DNA from 3 places in the Kribbella sp. NPDC051137 genome. Region 3 is predicted to be linked to each of the others. Evidence: riboswitches for the same ligand, from Rfam matches in the RefSeq annotation. Region 3 holds a riboswitch; each other region holds the start of a gene.
What was found. A riboswitch is a leader RNA that binds a small molecule or an ion and turns the genes downstream of it on or off. The one in region 3 is predicted to bind ZMP and ZTP.

Region 1: linked by a shared signal. The riboswitch ahead of folP (dihydropteroate synthase) and the one ahead of AB0M51_RS24550 (tetrahydrofolate dehydrogenase/cyclohydrolase catalytic domain-containing protein) in region 3 are both predicted to bind ZMP and ZTP.
Region 2: linked by a shared signal. The riboswitch ahead of AB0M51_RS07070 (glycine hydroxymethyltransferase) and the one ahead of AB0M51_RS24550 (tetrahydrofolate dehydrogenase/cyclohydrolase catalytic domain-containing protein) in region 3 are both predicted to bind ZMP and ZTP.

The regions. Positions count from the first base shown of each region.
Region 1 is NZ_JBFBBI010000004.1:884,928-890,648, forward strand. Features, by position in the region: gene AB0M51_RS25330 (MFS transporter) at 1-864, shown strand, start outside; gene AB0M51_RS25335 (hypothetical protein) at 879-1,754, opposite strand; gene AB0M51_RS25340 (SigE family RNA polymerase sigma factor) at 1,751-2,245, opposite strand; gene AB0M51_RS25345 (phytanoyl-CoA dioxygenase family protein) at 2,313-3,089, opposite strand; gene folP (dihydropteroate synthase) at 3,122-3,952, opposite strand; ZMP/ZTP riboswitch at 3,972-4,060, opposite strand; gene AB0M51_RS25355 (hypothetical protein) at 4,065-4,529, opposite strand; gene AB0M51_RS25360 (ZIP family metal transporter) at 4,736-5,566, shown strand; gene AB0M51_RS25365 (AraC family transcriptional regulator) at 5,581-5,721, opposite strand, start outside.
Region 2 is NZ_JBFBBI010000001.1:1,484,172-1,489,892, reverse strand. Features, by position in the region: gene AB0M51_RS07075 (acyl-CoA dehydrogenase family protein) at 1-1,503, shown strand, start outside; ZMP/ZTP riboswitch at 1,502-1,584, shown strand; gene AB0M51_RS07070 (glycine hydroxymethyltransferase) at 1,614-3,062, shown strand; gene AB0M51_RS07065 (DHA2 family efflux MFS transporter permease subunit) at 3,066-4,616, opposite strand; gene AB0M51_RS07060 (MarR family transcriptional regulator) at 4,680-5,150, shown strand; gene AB0M51_RS07055 (DUF6624 domain-containing protein) at 5,147-5,689, shown strand; gene AB0M51_RS07050 (amidase) at 5,682-5,721, opposite strand, start outside.
Region 3 is NZ_JBFBBI010000004.1:698,155-703,875, reverse strand. Features, by position in the region: gene AB0M51_RS24570 (ubiquitin-like protein Pup) at 1-172, shown strand, start outside; gene prcB (proteasome subunit beta) at 181-1,023, shown strand; gene prcA (proteasome subunit alpha) at 1,049-1,978, shown strand; gene AB0M51_RS24555 (NUDIX hydrolase) at 1,975-2,586, shown strand; ZMP/ZTP riboswitch at 2,599-2,684, shown strand; gene AB0M51_RS24550 (tetrahydrofolate dehydrogenase/cyclohydrolase catalytic domain-containing protein) at 2,704-3,564, shown strand; gene aroH (chorismate mutase) at 3,595-3,963, shown strand; gene AB0M51_RS24540 (prephenate dehydrogenase) at 3,974-5,038, shown strand; gene cmk ((d)CMP kinase) at 5,069-5,721, shown strand, end outside.

The DNA.
Region 1 (5,721 bases), 190 kb from region 3:
AACGCTGTCCGCTTCGCGCTCATCGCCGGGGTCACCCGGGGCTCGGCCGAGCGGGTCAGAGCCCGCGCCTACCTGCGCGCGACGACCAACATCGGCGTGACCGCCGGCGCGGGCCTCGGCGCCGTCGCGCTGTCCTTCGGTACGTCGACGTCGTACCGGCTGATGTTCTGCCTGTACGTCGTCCTCGGCGTCACCGCGGCTCTCGTCGTACTCGCCGTACCGCGGGTGCCGCCGCAACCGCGCACCGACGGTCCGCTCTGGATCGTGCTCCGAGACCGCGGCTATCTCGCCGTGTCGGCACTGAACGCCGCGATCTCGATCCACTACTCCGTCATCGACGTCGCGATCCCGCTCTGGGTCGTCGAGCACACCCGTGCACCCCACTGGGCGGCAGCGCTGCCGTTGATCGTGAACGCTGCCGGCGTCGCGGTGCTCCAGGTCCGAGCATCCAGGGGGATCGTCGACACCGGCACCGCCGCACGCGCCACCAGGACCGCCGGATTCCTGCTACTGGCATCCATGGGCCTGTTCGCGACGGCCTCGGCCGGCGACGGTGCCCTGGCCGTCGCGGTCCTGGCAGTCGCCGCGATGGTGCTGACCGCCGGTGAACTCCTGCAGTCCTCGGGCTCGTTCCTCCTCGGCTTCGACCTCGCCGCCGAGCACGCCCAAGGCCAGTACCAGGGCGTCTGGAACACCAGCACCTCGCTCAGCTCGATGCTCGCCCCGTCCGTCATGGCGTTGCTGCCCCTCGGCCTCGGCGTACCGGGATGGCTCATTCTCGGAGCATGGTTCGCCCTGAGCGGTGCGTTGTTCGTCCCGATCACGCGCTACGCCACGGCGCGCCGGCCAGTCCCGGCGACCTGAGCCGAGCTGCTGGGTCAGGTGCTGATCTTGAAGTTCGGTGAGGTTGCCAGCTCGGCGAGTTGGCGGGCGGTGAAGACGGGTTGCTGCAACGGCGGCCGGTCGTTGCTGTCGGACTTCTTGGCCTGTGCGACGTAGACGACAGTGCCGTCGGCGTAGCGGTAGACGGCCCACTGGTCGTAGCTGTCGTGACCGTTCGTGGTCAGTACGCCGACCTTCTTGCCGGCGACGTCCACGACTGTGCAACTGCCGGTCCCGCCCCAGAACTTCTGGGCCAGCTTGCACGGAGTCAGGGCCGGTTTCCCGTCAGGTGTGGTCGACGACGCCAGCAACTTGCCGACCCGGTCACCCTTCTGCACCGGAATCGTGGCCTGGTACTGCCAGTAGTCCTGCTCCCCGTCGTTGGACGCGTACTGCGCCTGCGGCCACCTCATCGACAGGCCGTCCGGGTACTTCAGGTTCGGACTCGTGAATCCCGCCGGCACCGACGAGCTCAGCTCGTTCATCAGCGTCACGGCTCGATCGGCGCGCGGCCCCGCGGTCGCCGTACGGTCGGTCTGGCCCTCCGGCCACGGATCACCGGACTTCCGGGTCGCGGGCGCCTTCGGGGTCACGGTGGAGACCGGCCGCGGCGTGGCGAGCGGGCGGCTGGTGCCGGTACCGCCGGCCACCATCGGGCTCGCCGGCCGGCTGCCTGCGTAATGCACGACCAGTGCCGGACCCGCTCCGAGGCCGACCGCCAGCGTGACGGCGGCGGCGCCGGTCACCGCGATCCTGCGCCGCTTGAGCGCCCGGCGGCCCTGGTCGAGGGCGCTCGCCGGGTCCATCGACGGCGGCGGAGTCGTCCGCACCATGAGGTCGTGCAGTGCCTCGCCGAGTTCCTCTTCCTTCATCGCACTCTCTCCTCTTCGAGCAGGCCGCGCAGCGTCGCCAACCCACGCGCAGCCTGGCTCTTGACGTTTCCGGTTGAGCATTCGAGCAACTCGGCCGTCTGTTCGACGGACTGGTCCTCCCAGTACCGCAGGACCAGAACGGCCCGTTGTCTCGGCGGTACCTTCGCGAGCGCCTCCAGCAACACGAGCCGTTCGTCGGCCAGGCCGGACGACGGCCCCGGCCGGTCGGTGTCCGCAGACCCGACCGACTCGTGCCGGAACCACCCGCGGCGGCGCTCGGACAGGAACGTCCGCAGGAGCGTCCGCCTGGTGTAGCTGTCCATCGCCTCGTGCCGCTGGATCCGGCGCCACACCAGGTAGAGCTTCGTGAACGTCTGCTGAACCAGGTCCTCCGCTCGATGCCAGTCGCCGCACAGCAGGTACGCCGTACCGCGCATGGCGTCGGAACGTGCGGCGAAGTACGCCTCGAACGCGGCGTCCCGGTCACTCATTTGTCCTCCCGGTCCTCGATACCGGGTTAGACACGCCTACGAGTGCGAAGTTGGTTGCATCGGCGGATCAGATCGGCAGCGGATCGTAGTTCGCGCCGAACGGGGCGTCCGGGCGGGTGAACTCTCCCAGCAGGGCGCGCCGCAGCGGCGTGGTGCGCTCGAGGAACTCGGGGTCGTTGCCGAAACGGTCGGCCGGGCGCACCCACGGCGGGCTGTAGACGTAGTGGGTCGTGAAGCGGTCGTAGTCGCCGTCGTGGCGGAAGGTCCGGTGCCACACACCGTTGTGGAACACCAGAGCGGCGCCGGCCTCGGCGCACACGACGTGGCCGATCGCGATGTCGTCCTTGTTCTTCCGGATCGACTCCGGCAGCGCGACCCGGGAGCGGTGGCTGCCGGGAATCAGTTCCATGTTGCCCATGCCGGGCACGGTCTGGTCGGTGAGCAGGTACGACACGCGGAGCTGCAGCAACGGAACCGGGTAGCCCACTTCCTTGAAGTCGTACGCCGACGATCCGTCCTGGTGCCAGCCGCCGTTCCCCGCGTGCGCGGGCTGCATGGTGTTCCAGCCGGCCTGCAGCACGAACCGGTCGCCGAGCAGGCCCTGCACCTTCGGCAGTACGTCGGGATGATCGATCAGCCGCTCGAGAACCGGCTCGCTCTCGTAGGTCCGGCCGATCTGCCCGAACTCGCGCTCGCGGCTCGCGTGCAGCCGCTGCGAGACGTCGTACGCCTCGGCGGCCTCGTCCTTCGTCAGGACGCCGGGAATCAGGAAGTAGCCCCACGACTCGAAGATGAAGCGGTCAGTCTCGGTCAGCGGACCTTTGCCGACGACGGGATCGAGCATGACTGTGCCCTCTTTTCCTGGTGAAACGGCGGTCACCATCCAATTCTGATGCCGCGCCTGTACCGATAAACATCGAACTCGGCCAGGGCGTCCCGAACGAGCAAGGCGTCCCTCAGACCCGCGGGGTCGTGTGTCCGGATGTAGTCGGCGCCCTGGTCGGCCGCGGACAGCTCGGCCGCGAGGGTGGCCGCTGCGATCCCCCCGAGGTCCGTTCCCGTGATAGCCCGCAGGAACGACTTCCGCGACGGCGACACCAGGATCGGCAGCCCGTACCGCTCCTTCAACCGCGCGAGGTCCGCCAGCACCGCGATCGACGGCTCCGGTGTGCTCCCGAGGAAGTAGCCGAGCCCCGGATCCAACACCAACCGCTCAGGCCCGATCCCGGCACCCTCGAGCGCCGCGATCCGCCGGTCGAAGAACGCCTCGATCCGGCCCCAGATCGCGCCCGCGTCGGTCACCACCCGCGTCGCCGGTCCGGTTCGCTGGACGGAGTGCATCACCACGAGCCGGCACGACGAGTCGGCGAGTTCGCCGTACGGCCGGGCGAACCCGCCGATGTCGTTCAGGTACGACGCCCCGCGCGCGAGCGCCCACCGCTGAGCCTCGGGGTGAAACGAGTCCACGCCCCACGGGATCCCTTCCAGCCCGTCGACCACTCGGTCCAGCCTCGCGATCTCCTCCTCCGGCGGCACCCGCTCCGCGTCCGGATGACTCGACGCCGGCCCGAGCTCCACGACGTCGGCGCCGGCCGCGGCCAGCTCCCGGGCGTGCGCGATCGCAGCCTCGGGCAACAGGTAGCGTCCCCCGTCCGAGAACGAGTCGCGCGTGACATTGACGATCCCCACCAACCGCGGGCGAACCATGGCAGGCCTCCAGCTCGATCCCAGAAGCCCAGGCGCACGGCACACGTCATCCAGACGGGACCGCTCCCCGGTGGTACCCCACCTCACGCGCCAGTCACGGTCCGGCCCCAGCCTAACGGCACACGCGTCGACGTCGGGCCCCTGTCGTCCGCAGGTACGAATGGGCTGTGTCGATCGACAGGCCGGTGCAGGCGATCCCCAGTACGCCGTGGTACCACCGCCAGCCGACGCCCAACCCGATGAAGCCGTCCAGCGCCATGATTCCGCCGCCCGCGGCAACGGGCAGCACCAGGGCGGTGAGCGCGACCAGCATCAGGGGACGCGGGATTCTCCGGCCGATCGACGTCACGGTCGCGAGCACGATGCAGGCGGCGAGCACGCCACTCGCGGAAGCCAGCGACTGGGCGACCACCGGATCCAACGGGTAGCGGTCAGCCTCGGCAGCCGACACCGGCGGACCGCCCGGAAACCCCAGCCTCCCTTGCCACGCACGCACAGCCTTCCCCGCGGCATACCCGGCGAACAGCACAGCGAGCAGGTACGCCGGCCACTGCCGGACGCGCGCAGGTTCATCCATGCGACTGAACGTAACGACATCGGCACCGCCGCCCATCCCCCGTCCGGGTGAACCGTCTCCCCGCTCCGGGTGACGTATCCAGACGCCTTGCTCCTCAGCGGATTCTCAGTGGGAGCGGGAGTTCCAGCTCAGGACTTGTGAGGTCAGCCTTGCCTCACCTAATGTCCGAGCTGCACTTCTGCGTTCCCCTTTCCCGGAGAGTTCTGATGTCCAGCTCGCAGGTCGCGGTTCTCGGCGCTGTCGCCGGCCTCACCATCTATCTCGGTCTCCCGATCGGCCGGCTGCGCAATCCCGCGCCTCGGCTCAAGGCAGGCCTGAACGCGGTCGCGATCGGCATCCTGCTCTTCCTGCTCTGGGACGTCCTCGCCCACGCCTGGGAGCCGATCGACACCGCGCTCGCGGACAAGCATTGGGGTACGACGCTGGGCAACGGCCTGGTCCTGGCTGCCGGGCTGGGGATCGGGCTGCTCGGCCTGGTGTACTACGACCGCTGGATGGCCCGGCGGCGTACGGCGCAACCGAAACCCGGCCCCGGTGCGGCCGCGACCGGCGATCCGGCGCTGAGGCCGCAGACAGCCTCGGCCGCGGCCGGCCTGGCCACGATGATCGCCACCGGGATCGGCCTGCACAACTTCGCCGAGGGTCTCGCGATCGGCAACTCCGCGGCGACCGGCGAGATGTCGCTCGCCGTGCTGCTGATCATCGGGTTCGCCCTGCACAACGCCACCGAGGGCTTCGGCATCGTCGCACCGCTCGCAGCCGCAGGCGAGCGGCCGTCCTGGCTGACCCTCGCGCTGCTCGGGCTGATCGGCGGCGGCCCGACGTTCGTCGGGACGCTCATCGGGCAGCGGTTCGTCAACGACACGTTGTCGGTGGCGTTCCTCGGCCTCGCCGCGGGTTCGATCCTGTACGTCGTCATCGAACTACTGGCAGTCGCTCGCAGGGCCGGCCTCAAGGAACTCACCACCTGGTGCATCCTGCTCGGCCTCCTGGCCGGTTTCGCCACCGACGCCGTGGTCACCGCCGCCGGAGCCTGAAGGCCGGCAACCCGTCAAACTCTGGCGGTCTGCCGGTACTGCGACGGGGACCGGCCGGTCTCGGTGCTGAAGACGCGGCTGAGGTAGAACGCGCTGCGGTAGCCGGTGCGTTCGGCGATCGTCTGGAGGGTGGCGTCGGTTTCGGTGAGGAGTTC
Region 2 (5,721 bases), on a different contig from region 3:
GCGGATCCCGGCCTGACCCGGATCGGCGAGCTGGCCGGCTCCGAGGAGGCCCGCGCGCACGCCCTCCCGGCCAACCAGAACCCGCCCGTCCTACGGACCCACGACCGGTACGGGAACCGGATCGACGAGGTCGAGTTCCACCCGTCGTGGCACTGGCTGATGGAGCAGGCCGTCGGGTTCGGGCTGCAGGCCGCGCCGTGGACGAGCGACAGCCCCGCGCCGCACCTGCGACGGGCGGCCGGGTTCTACCTCTGGTCGCAGGTGGAGCCCGGGCACGGGTGCCCGATCTCGATGTCGTACGCCGCGGTCCCGGCGCTGCGCGCGGACGAGCGGCTGGCGGCGGAGTGGGTGCCGCGCCTGGCGTCCACGGAGTACGACGTACGCCGGCTGCCGGCCGCGGCGAAGGGCGGCGTACTGGCCGGGATGGGGATGACCGAGAAGCAGGGCGGGTCCGACGTACGGGCGAACCTGACGACGGCGACGCCGGCCGGGGACGTGTACCAGCTGGACGGGCACAAGTGGTTCTGCTCGGCGCCGCAGGTGGACGTTTTCCTGGTACTGGCGCAGGCGCCGGACGGGCTGAGCTGCTTCGTCGTACCCCGGGTACTTGCCGACGGCAATCGGAACCCGTTCGCGTTGCAGCGGCTGAAGGACAAGCTCGGGAACCGGTCGAACGCGTCGTCGGAGGTCGAGTTCCACGGGACGATCGGGTACCGGCTCGGCGACGAGGGGGCCGGCGTACGCACGATCATCGAGATGGTCGCGGCGACCCGTCTCGACTGCGTGCTCGGGTCGGCCGCGCTCCAGCGGCGCGCTCTCGTCGAGGCCGTCTGGCACACGCGCCACCGATCCGCCTTCGGTGGGCTGCTGTCGGACAAGCCCGCGATGCGGAACGTGCTCGCCGACCTGGCGATCGAGAGCGAAGCGGCAACAGCCCTCGCCATGCGCCTCGCCGCCGCCGTCGACGGGGGCAGCGAGGCTGAAGGGGCGTTCCGGCGGATCGGGTTGCCGTTGGCGAAGTTCTGGGTGTGCAAGCGGACGCCGTTCATGGTGGCCGAGGCGCTGGAATGTCTTGGCGGGAACGGGTACGTCGAGGAGTCCGGGCTGCCGCTGTTGTACCGGGAGTCGCCGTTGAACTCGATCTGGGAAGGGTCCGGCAACGTGAACGCGCTCGACGTACTGCGAGCGCTGCGCCGTCCGGAGTCGCTCGACGCCTGGCTGACGGAGCTGGCCGCGGTGCAGGGCGCGGACCAGCGGCTGGACGCGGCCGTGAACGACGTACTGCAAGCGCTTGCTGACGCGGAGAACGCAGAGGCAGGGGCGCGCCGGCTGGCCGCGCAGATGGCCCTGTGCCTGCAAGCTTCGTTGCTGATCAGGAACTCGACGCCGGAGGTCGCGGATGCGTTCGTGGCGTCCCGGCTGGCCGGCGATTGGGGCGGGGTGTTCGGGACGCTTCCGAGGACGACTCCCTTCGAGCGGATCCTCGAGCGCACGATAGGGTGAGCGACGTCGCGACTGGCGCGCTGAAGGTGGAGAACCACCGGGGAGCGAAACCCGTCGGCACCGTGCGCCTGGGTGCCTTCGACCCACTGCAAACCGCAGGAGAGACAACGATGACTCAACCCTTCGATGCCGCCGCCGCGTCGGCCGCGTACAACAACGCGCTGCAGGTGATCGCCGCGGTCGAACCGACGATCGCCGGCGCGATCAAGGCCGAGCTGGCCGACCAGCGGTCCTCGCTGAAGCTGATCGCCAGCGAGAACTACGCCTCCCCCGCCACGCTGCTCACGATGGGCAACTGGCTGTCGGACAAGTACGCCGAGGGCACCGTCGGGCACCGCTTCTACGCCGGCTGCCAGAACGTCGACACCGTCGAGCAGACCGCCGCCGACCACGCGCAGGCACTCTTCGACGCCCCGCACGCGTACGTCCAGCCGCACTCCGGCATCGACGCGAACCTGGTCGCGTTCTGGGCGATCCTGGCGCAGCGGATCGAGTCCCCGGCGCTCGCCGAGGCCGGTGCGAAGCACGTCAACGACCTGTCCGAGGAGGACTGGACCAAGCTCCGCAAGGCGCTCGGCGACCAGAAGATGCTCGGCATGTCGCTGGACGCCGGCGGTCACCTGACGCACGGTTTCCGGCCGAACATCTCCGGCAAGATGTTCAACCAGCACTCGTACGGCACGAACCCGGAGACGGGGCTGCTGGACTACGACGAGGTCGCCCGCAAGGCGCGCGAGTTCAAGCCGCTGATCCTGATCGCCGGCTACTCGGCGTACCCGCGCAAGGTGAACTTCGCCAAGATGCGCGAGATCGCCGACGAGGTCGGTGCCACGCTGATGGTCGACATGGCGCACTTCGCCGGCCTGGTCGCGGGCAAGGTGTTCACCGGCGACTTCGACCCGGTCCCGCACGCGCACGTCACCACGACGACCACGCACAAGTCGCTGCGCGGCCCGCGCGGCGGCATGGTGCTCTGCCAGCCGGAGTACGCCGAGTCCGTCGACCGCGGCTGCCCGATGGTGCTCGGCGGCCCGCTCAGCCAGACGATGGCCGCGAAGGCGGTCGCGCTGGCCGAAGCGCGGCAGCCCTCGTTCCGGGAGTACGCGCAGAACGTCGCGGACAACGCGGTCACGCTCGCCGAGGGACTGATGAAGCGCGGCGTCAAGCTCGTCACGGACGGCACGGAGAACCACCTCGTGCTGCTGGACGTCTCGTCGTACGGCATCACCGGCCGGCAGGCCGAGTCGGCGCTGCTCGACGCGGGCATCGTGACGAACCGGAACGCCGTACCGCGGGACCCGAACGGGGCCTGGTACACGTCCGGCGTCCGGATCGGTACGCCGGCGCTCACCACGCGCGGGTTCGGGGCCGACGAGTTCGACCGGGTGGCCGAGCTGATCGTCGACGTACTGTCGTCGACCACCCCGACCACCACGTCCGCGGGCGCCCCGTCGAAGGCGAAGTACGTCCTCGCCGACGGCGTCGCCGACAAGACCAAGGCCGCCTCGGCCGAGATGCTGGACAAGTTCCCGCTCTACCCGGGCCTCGAGCTCAGCTGATCCCTAGCCGACCACCGGCTGCCCGTCCTCAGCTTGCTGGGGGCGGGCAGCTCTTTTCGGCATCAGTACGGCGGCGAGGATCGCGCCGGCGACCGCGATGCCGCCGGAGACCCACATCGTGGTGTTGAGGCTGGTCAGGAACGCCTCCCGCACGCTGCTCGCCAGCCCCGCGGAGCCGGTCTTCGCCGCCACCGAGAGACCGCCCGCGAGACTCCGCTGCGCCGCGTCCGCGACCTGCGCCGGCAGACCGGTCGTGTCCACGTTGTGCCGGTAGACCGAGTTCAGCACGGTCCCGAGGACGGCGACGCCGACCGTCCCGCCGACCTGACGGAACGCCTGCAGCAATCCGGATCCGGTCCCGGCCCGCTCCGGGTCGAGGACGCCGAGCGCCGCGTTCATTGCCTGCGGCATCGAACACCCGAGCCCGAAACCGACCACCACGAACCAGCTCGCGGTGTAGCCGTACCCGGTGCCGAGGTCGGTGAACGCGCCGAGCACGAACCCGGCCGCCATCACCACGAACCCGGCCATCACGACCAGCCGGGTACCGATCCGCGACTCCACCGGCTCGGCCAGCTTCGCCCCGACGGTCATCCCGCCGATGAACGGCAACAGCTTCAGCCCGGTGTGCAACGCGTCCGAGCCGTTGATGCCCTGGAAGTACTGCGGCATCGTGAACAGCAGCCCGAAGATCGCGAACACCGACACCGTCAGCAGTACGGCGCCGCCGGTGAACACCCGCTCGCGGAACAGCCGCAGCTCGATCAGCGGCTCCCGGTTCCGCCGCTGCCAGATCAGGAACCCGGCGATCAGGACGACGGCCAGCCCGAGGGACACGATCGTGGCCGCGTCGGACCAGGACGTCTCGCCCGCCTTCGTCACGCCGTACACCAGGGTCGCGAGTCCGGCGCTGGACAGCACGATGCCGAGCCAGTCGATCGCCGGGCGGTTCGCGCTCCGGCTCTCCGGGACGAGCAGCGTCACCGCGAGTGCGGCCAGGAACGCGATCGGGACGTTGATCACGAAGATCCACTGCCAGCCGGCGTGGTCGAGCAGCAGCCCACCGACGATCGGGCCGAGCGGCATACCGATGCTGTTGGCAACGACGAAGAAGCCGATCGCCTTCTTCCGCTCCTGCTCGGTGCGGAACAGCACGGTGATCAGCGAGAGCGCGACCGGGACGATCATCGCGGCGCCGATCCCGAGGAACGCGCGGGCCGCGATCAGCTGACCGGCCGAGCCGGAGAGCGCGCAGGCGAGCGACGCCAGCCCGAAGAGCGTGAGGGCGATCGCGATGAGCTTGCGCCGCCCGTACCGGTCGCCGAGCAGACCGGCCGGCAGCAGCAGCGCGGCGAGCACCAGGTTGTAGCTGTTCGCCATCCATTGGAGCTGGCCGGTGGACGCGTCGAGGTCCTTGGCGAGGGTCGGCAACGCGACGTTGAGCACGGTGGTGTCGAGGCCGAGCACGAGCACGGCCAGACACAACGCGACGAGGACACCGAAGCGGCGGGCGCCGGTCAGCGCCGGCGCGGCGGTGGTGGCTGCTGAGGTCATGCAATTCAAATTATCAGAAGTTTGTGATAGTTGCGATAAATCCAATTACTGTAAGCTTCAACCATGGCGGAGGAACCGAGCCGGGAGGCAGTCAGCCAGTTCGTCGAGCGGTTCGCGGGCGTGCTGGCGAACAGCGGCGTACCGACGATGTCGGCTCGGGTGATGGGCGCGATGCTGGTCAGCCCCGACGGGACGCTGACCGCGGCGGAGCTCGCCGAGTCCCTGAAGATCAGCCAGCCGGCCGTGTCCGGCGCGGTCCGGCAGCTGCTCCAGGTCTCGTTCATCTCCCGCGAGCGGCTGCCCGGCTCCCGCAAGGACCACTACCGGATCCGCGAGGACGTCTTCGCCGCGATCCTGGAGCGCCGCAACCTCGCCCTCAGCGAGTGGGAATCCACCAGCCGCTCCGGCGCCGCCCTCTTCCCCGCCGGCTCCCCCGTCGCCAACCGCCTCACCGAGGCCGCCGACTTCTTCGCGTTCATCCACGCCGACATGGACCAAATGATCAAGAACTGGCGCGCGGACCGCCACCCATGACCCCCACCCTCCGCGACGAACTCCTGCGAATGGCCTCCGCAGACCAGGACGCCCGCCGGCAGTTGGACGAACATCCACGCCTGCTGGACGGCGTACCCGAGATGGAACTGACGGCGTCTGAGAGGCAATCCCTGGATCGCCTTCAGGCGGTGGACGCCGAGAACACCACGCGGATGAAGACAATCGTCGCATCACACGGCTGGCCCGGTCACAGCCTCGTTGGTGCCGATGGTGCCCAAGCGGCTTGGCTGCTGGTCCAGCACGCCGATCGCGACCTGCCGTTCCAGCGCGCCTGCCTCGAGCTGTTGAGCGAGTCTGTCCAAGCCGGCGACGCCGACGCCGCCCACGAGGCGTACCTCACCGACCGGGTGTTGGTGGCTGAGGGTAAGCCGCAGCTGTACGGGACTCAGTTCAGGCTGGCTGCTGACGGCTCGTGGGAACCTCGGCCGTTGGACAGTCCCGAGCAGGTCGACGTGCGGCGGCGTCGGGTGGGGCTGGAGTCGTTGGATGAGTACCGGAGGCGGTTTCCGGTCAGGTGATCGGGGGTTGGGGTAGGGGTGCTTGGATCAGG
Region 3 (5,721 bases):
GCGTTCGTCGACCGAGGAAGAGGTCGAGCAGGTCGAGGCGTCGGAGGATGTCCAGGAGCGCAAGGAGCGGCTCGACGAGGACGTCGACTCGATCCTGGACGAGATCGACGAGGTCCTCGAGGAGAACGCCGAGGAGTTCGTCCGCGGATTCGTGCAAAAGGGTGGGGAGTGAACCGCTCGATGACATCTGATGCCTCCGGCCGGCTGCCGGAAGCCTTCCTGACCCCGGGCGGCTCGTCGTTCATGGACTTCCTGGCCGGGCACGCGCCCGACCTGTTGCCCGGACGGCGGTCGCTCGGGCAGGGCGACCTGTCCAGTGAGGTCCCGCACGGCACGACCATCGTCGCCGCCACCTTCCCCGGTGGCGTGATCATGGCCGGCGACCGGCGGGCCACGATGGGCAACATCATTGCCCAGCGTGACATCGAGAAGGTGTTCCCGGCCGACGAGTACTCGGCGGTCGCCTTCGCCGGCTCGGCCGGTTTCGGGATCGAGATGGTCCGGCTGTTCCAGGTCGAGCTGGAGCACTACGAGAAGCTCGAGGGCGCGACGCTGAGCCTGGACGGCAAGGCGAACCGGCTCAGCGCGCTGATCCGGGGCAACCTGCCGATGGCGATGCAGGGCCTCACCGTGGTGCCGCTGTTCGCGGGGTACGACGAGGACATCAAGGGCGGGCGGATCTTCTCCTACGACCCGACCGGCGGGCGGTACGAGGAGACCCACTTCTACAGCGTCGGATCGGGCTCGCTGTTCGCCCGCGGCGCGCTGAAGAAGCTCTACCGCGAGGACCTGTCCGAGACCGACTGCGTGACGGTGGCGATCCAGTCCCTGATCGACGCCGCCGACGACGACTCGGCGACCGGTGGCCCGGACATGCTGCGGCGGATCTTCCCGGTGGTCGGCGTGGTCACCGCGGACGGTTACCGGCGGCTGCCCGAGGACGAGGTGGCCTCCCTGGTCGACGCGGCCTGGGAGCAGCGGCACCAGCGTCCCGACGGCCCGGCCGCGCCGTCCCTGACCTGATCACCCCGAACTCACAGAGGACTCGATGAGCGTTCCTTTCTACGTCTCGCCCGAGCAGCTGATGCGGGACCGGGCGGACTTCGCCCGGAAGGGCATCAGCAAGGGCCGCAGCGCGATCGCGCTGCAGTATGCCGACGGCATCCTGTTCGTCGCGGAGAACCGGTCGCCCGCGTTGCACAAGGTGGCCGAGATCTACGACCGGATGGCCTTCGCCGCCGTCGGCCGGTACAACGAGTTCGAGAACCTGCGGATCGCCGGCGTCCGGCTCGCCGACATGCGCGGGTACTCGTACGACCGCCGTGACGTGACCGGCCGCGCGCTCGCCAACGCGTACGCGCAGACCCTCGGCGCGATCTTCTCCTCCGGCGGCGAGAAGCCGCTCGAGGTGGAGATCCTGGTCGCGGAGGTCGGCGCGAGCGCCGGCGACGACCAGATCTACCGGCTCACGTACGACGGTTCGATCGCCGACGTGCAGGGGTACGCCGTGATGGGCGGCCCGGCCGACCAGGTCGCGGACTACGTCGGCGAGCACTACCAGGAAGGCATCTCGCTGGCGGGTGCGCTCCGGCTCGCGGTCGACGCCCTGGCCCACGACGGCACCGAGGTCCGGCAGTTGACGCCGGACCAGCTCGAGGTCGCTGTGCTGGACCGGACCCGGTCACAGGTGCGCAAGTTCAAGCGGATCTCCGAGGAGACGCTGGAACGGATCCTGTCCGAGTCCCGCCCGGCCACCGCCCCCTCCGACGCCGACTCCTCCGACGCCGACTCCTCCGACGGCGACTCCTCCGAGGAGGCGTCCGACGGCGGGAACGGTGCCGGCGCCGGCTCGGCCGGTGAGTCTTCGGCGAAGGCCGAGGACGCCGGATCCACCGAGGCCCCGGTCGCCCCGCCGTCCGACGATGACGACGCACCGGTGGCCCCGCCGGAAGACCCCGACGACAACCGTCCGCTGTGACGGACCAGATCGAGAGCTCAGCCGCCACGGAAAACGTGGCGGCTGAGCTGTCTACGGCACCCGCCGACCCGGCTCCGTGGGAGTTGCTGGGGGAGGAGGTCGGGTTCGAGCGCTTCCTGTCGGTGCGCCTCCGGCGGTACCGGATGCCCGACGGGCGCGAGGTCGAGTGGGATGTGTCCGGGCGCGAGGCCGGGGTGGACGCCGGCGTGACGGTGTTGCCGTTGACGCCGGAGGGGCGGATCGTGACGATCCGGATGTTCCGCGCCGGACCCGATACCGTGGTCACGAACCTTCCGGGCGGTCTCGTCGAGCCCGGCGAGGAGGTCGCGGTGGCGGGCGCCCGCGAGCTCGAGGAGGAGACCGGGTACACCTGCGAGACCCTCGACGTGGTCGGCTGGCAATGGTCCGGTGCGTCCTCGACGTTCCGCAAGTACGTCGCGATCGCCCGTGGCTGCCGTCCCGACGGCAAACAGCAACTCGACGAGACCGAGGACTGCGTCCCGGTCGAACTCACCGTCGACGCTTTCCGCGCCGAACTCCGCAACCCCGGCGCGATGACCGGCATCGACGCCGCCTACCTCGCCCTCGACCACGCCGGCCTGCTCTGACCCGGTACTCTGAAGCCGGACCGCGACTGGCGTTGAGGTGGATGAACCACCGGGGAACGGTCTGCCATCCGGCTTCGCCGCGCGCCTGGGCACCTTCGAACGTCGAGGAGTGCGCGCATGAGTGCTGAGCTGATGATCGGGACCGACCTCGCCGCCGAGATGGTGGCCAAGGCGGCGGAGCGGGCGAGCGCCCTGCAGGAGAAGTACGGCGTACAGCCGTGCCTGGCGACCGTGCTGGTCGGCGACGACCCGGCGTCCGCGACCTACGTACGGATGAAGCAGAACCGGTCGAAGAAGGCGGGCATCGCGTCCCGCAGCGTCGTCCTGCCGGCCACCACGACCACGGAGGAGCTGGTCGCGGAGCTCACCAAGCTGTCGGAGGACCCGGCGGTGCACGGGATCCTGCTGCAGCACCCGGTGCCCGCGCAGATCGACGAGCGGGCCGCCTTCGAGGCGATCGACCCGGCCAAGGACGTGGACGGCGTGACGATGCGATCGTTCGCGGCGATGGCCTTCGGGGATCCCGGGTTCCGGTCCGCGACGCCCGGCGGGATCATGCGGCTGCTGGCGGCGTACGACGTACCGCTCGAGGGCGCGCACGCGGTCGTGATCGGCCGCAGCCCGATCCTCGGCAAGCCGGCCGGCATGTTGCTGCTGGCATCGAACGCGACCGTCACGTACGCGCACTCCCGGACCCGCGACCTCGCCGACCTGGTGCGGACCGCCGACGTGGTGATCGCCGCCGTCGGCAAGCCGAACTTCGTCCGCGGCGACTGGCTGAAGCCGGGCGCGGTGGTGGTCGACGCCGGGTACAACGAGGGCAACGTCGGCGACGTGCACTTCGCCGAGGCGGCCGAGGTCGCGCGGCTGATCACCCCGGTGCCGGGCGGTGTCGGCCCGATGACGATCGCGCTGCTGCTGGAGCAGACGGTCGACGCGGCTGAGACGGCTGTCCACGCCTTGACTACCCTGAACTAGGGTTGGGGGAGACGAACTAGGAGGCGACACGTGGCGGTACGCGCGATCCGGGGGGCCACCCAGCTGGACGTGGACGAGCGCGAGCATCTGCTCGAGCGGACCGCGGAGCTGGTGAAGGCGGTCCTGGAGGCGAACGATCTGGAGAACGAGGATCTGATCAGCATCCTGTTCACGGTCACGTCGGACCTCCGCTCGGAGTTCCCGGCGGTCGCGGGCCGCCAGATCGGGCTCACCGACGTACCGCTGATCTGCATGCAGGAGATCCCGGTGCCGCACGCGTTGCCGCGCGTCGTCCGGCTGATGCTGCACACCGAGACACCGCGTTCGCGGGACAAGATCCAGCACGTGTACCTGCACGGCGCGGTCGCTCTGCGCCCAGACCTGACCGGCGCCCAGTGAAGGCGACACGGTGACCGAACTGCGCGGCCCGGTCCGCATTGTCGGGACCGGGTTGATCGGGACGTCGATCGGGCTGGCGCTGGCCCGGCTGGGGGTGGTTGTCGAGCTCGTCGACGGCAACCCCGACAACGCGTTGATGGCCGAGCGGATCGGCGCCGGCTCGCGGCAGGTGGAGATCGAGCCGCAGCTCGTCGTGGTCGCCGTACCGCCGGATCATGTCGGCGCGGTCGTCGCCGCGCAGCTCGACCAGACCACAGCGGTCGTGACGGACGCGGCCAGCGTGAAGAGCAAGCCGCTCGCGGACGCACGCAAGCTGGCGGAGGACGTCAGCAGGTACGTCGGAAGCCACCCGATGGCCGGCTCGGAACGCAACGGCCCGCTGGCCGCGCGCGCCGACCTGTTCGACGGGGCCACCTGGGCGATCACCCCGCACGAGACCAGCGATCCGCAGGCCGTGGATCTGGTACGGCGGCTGGCCGAGGCGTGCGGTGCCCGGACGGTCGAGATGTCCGTGGCGGACCACGACCTCGGCGTCGCACGGGTCTCCCACCTGCCGCACCTGATGTCCGCGCTCGCCGCCGGGACGCTGGCCGACGCGCCGTCGTCGCACCTCGAACTGTCCGGCCAGGGCGTCCGCGACGTCACCCGGATCGCGGCCGGCGACCCCCGGCTGTGGACCCAGATCGTGTCCGCGAACTCGACCGCGCTGACCGGCCTGCTGGAGCAGATCCGCGGCGAGCTCGACCGGCTACTGGTTGCCCTCGGCAAGGAAGAGGCGGGCGAGGAGCTGACCGCGATCCTCGGCCAGGGGGTGTCCGGCGCGATCCGGGTACCGGGCAAGCACGGTGCCCCGCACATCGACCTGGTCACGGTCCTGGTGACGATCCCGGACCGCCCCGGCCAGCTGGCGAAACTGTTCGCCGACGCCGCCGAGTCCGGAGCCAACGTCGAGGACCTGCGGATCGATCACAGCCCCGGCCGGCCGGTCGGTGAGGTCGAACTCTCGGTCAAACCCGGCACCGTCGACCAACTGGTCGACGCCCTGACCACCCGCGGGTGGGTAGTCCACGTCTGAGTGTCCCCGCCCGAAGGTAATCTTCGGGGCATGATCATCGCTGTGGACGGGCCGAGCGGCTCCGGTAAGTCGAGCACCGCCCGCGGAGTGGCCACCCGGCTCGGTCTGCGGTACCTGGACACCGGCGCGACGTACCGCGCGGTGACCTGGTCGGCGGTCGAACGCGGGCTGGACCTGGACGACACGGCGGCGGTCGCGCAGCGCGCCCGGGATCTGGAGCTGGAGGTCAGCACCGACCCGGGACGGCAGTTCGTGATCGCCGACGGGACCGACATCACGACCGCGATCCGGGAGCCCCGGATCAGCGAGGTGGTCTCGAAGGTCGCCACCAACCTGGATGTCCGCGCGGAGCTGATCCGGCGCCAGCGGGCGATCATCGACGACGCGCAGGCGAGCGGCGGGATCGTCGTCGAGGGCCGCGACATCGCCACCGTGGTCGCCACGGACGCGGAGCTGAAGGTGCTGCTGACCGCGGACCAGGACGCCCGGATGGCGCGCCGCGGTGCCGAGTTGGCGGCCGGCTCCGTGACCGCGGCGGAGCTCCGCGACCAGATCGTCCGGCGGGACGCGGACGACTCGACGGTGTCGGAGTTCCAGGTCGCCTCCGACGGAGCGGTCACGATCGACTCCACGGACCTGACGCTAGAGGAGGTCGTCGACGTGATCAGCCGGCTCGCCATGGA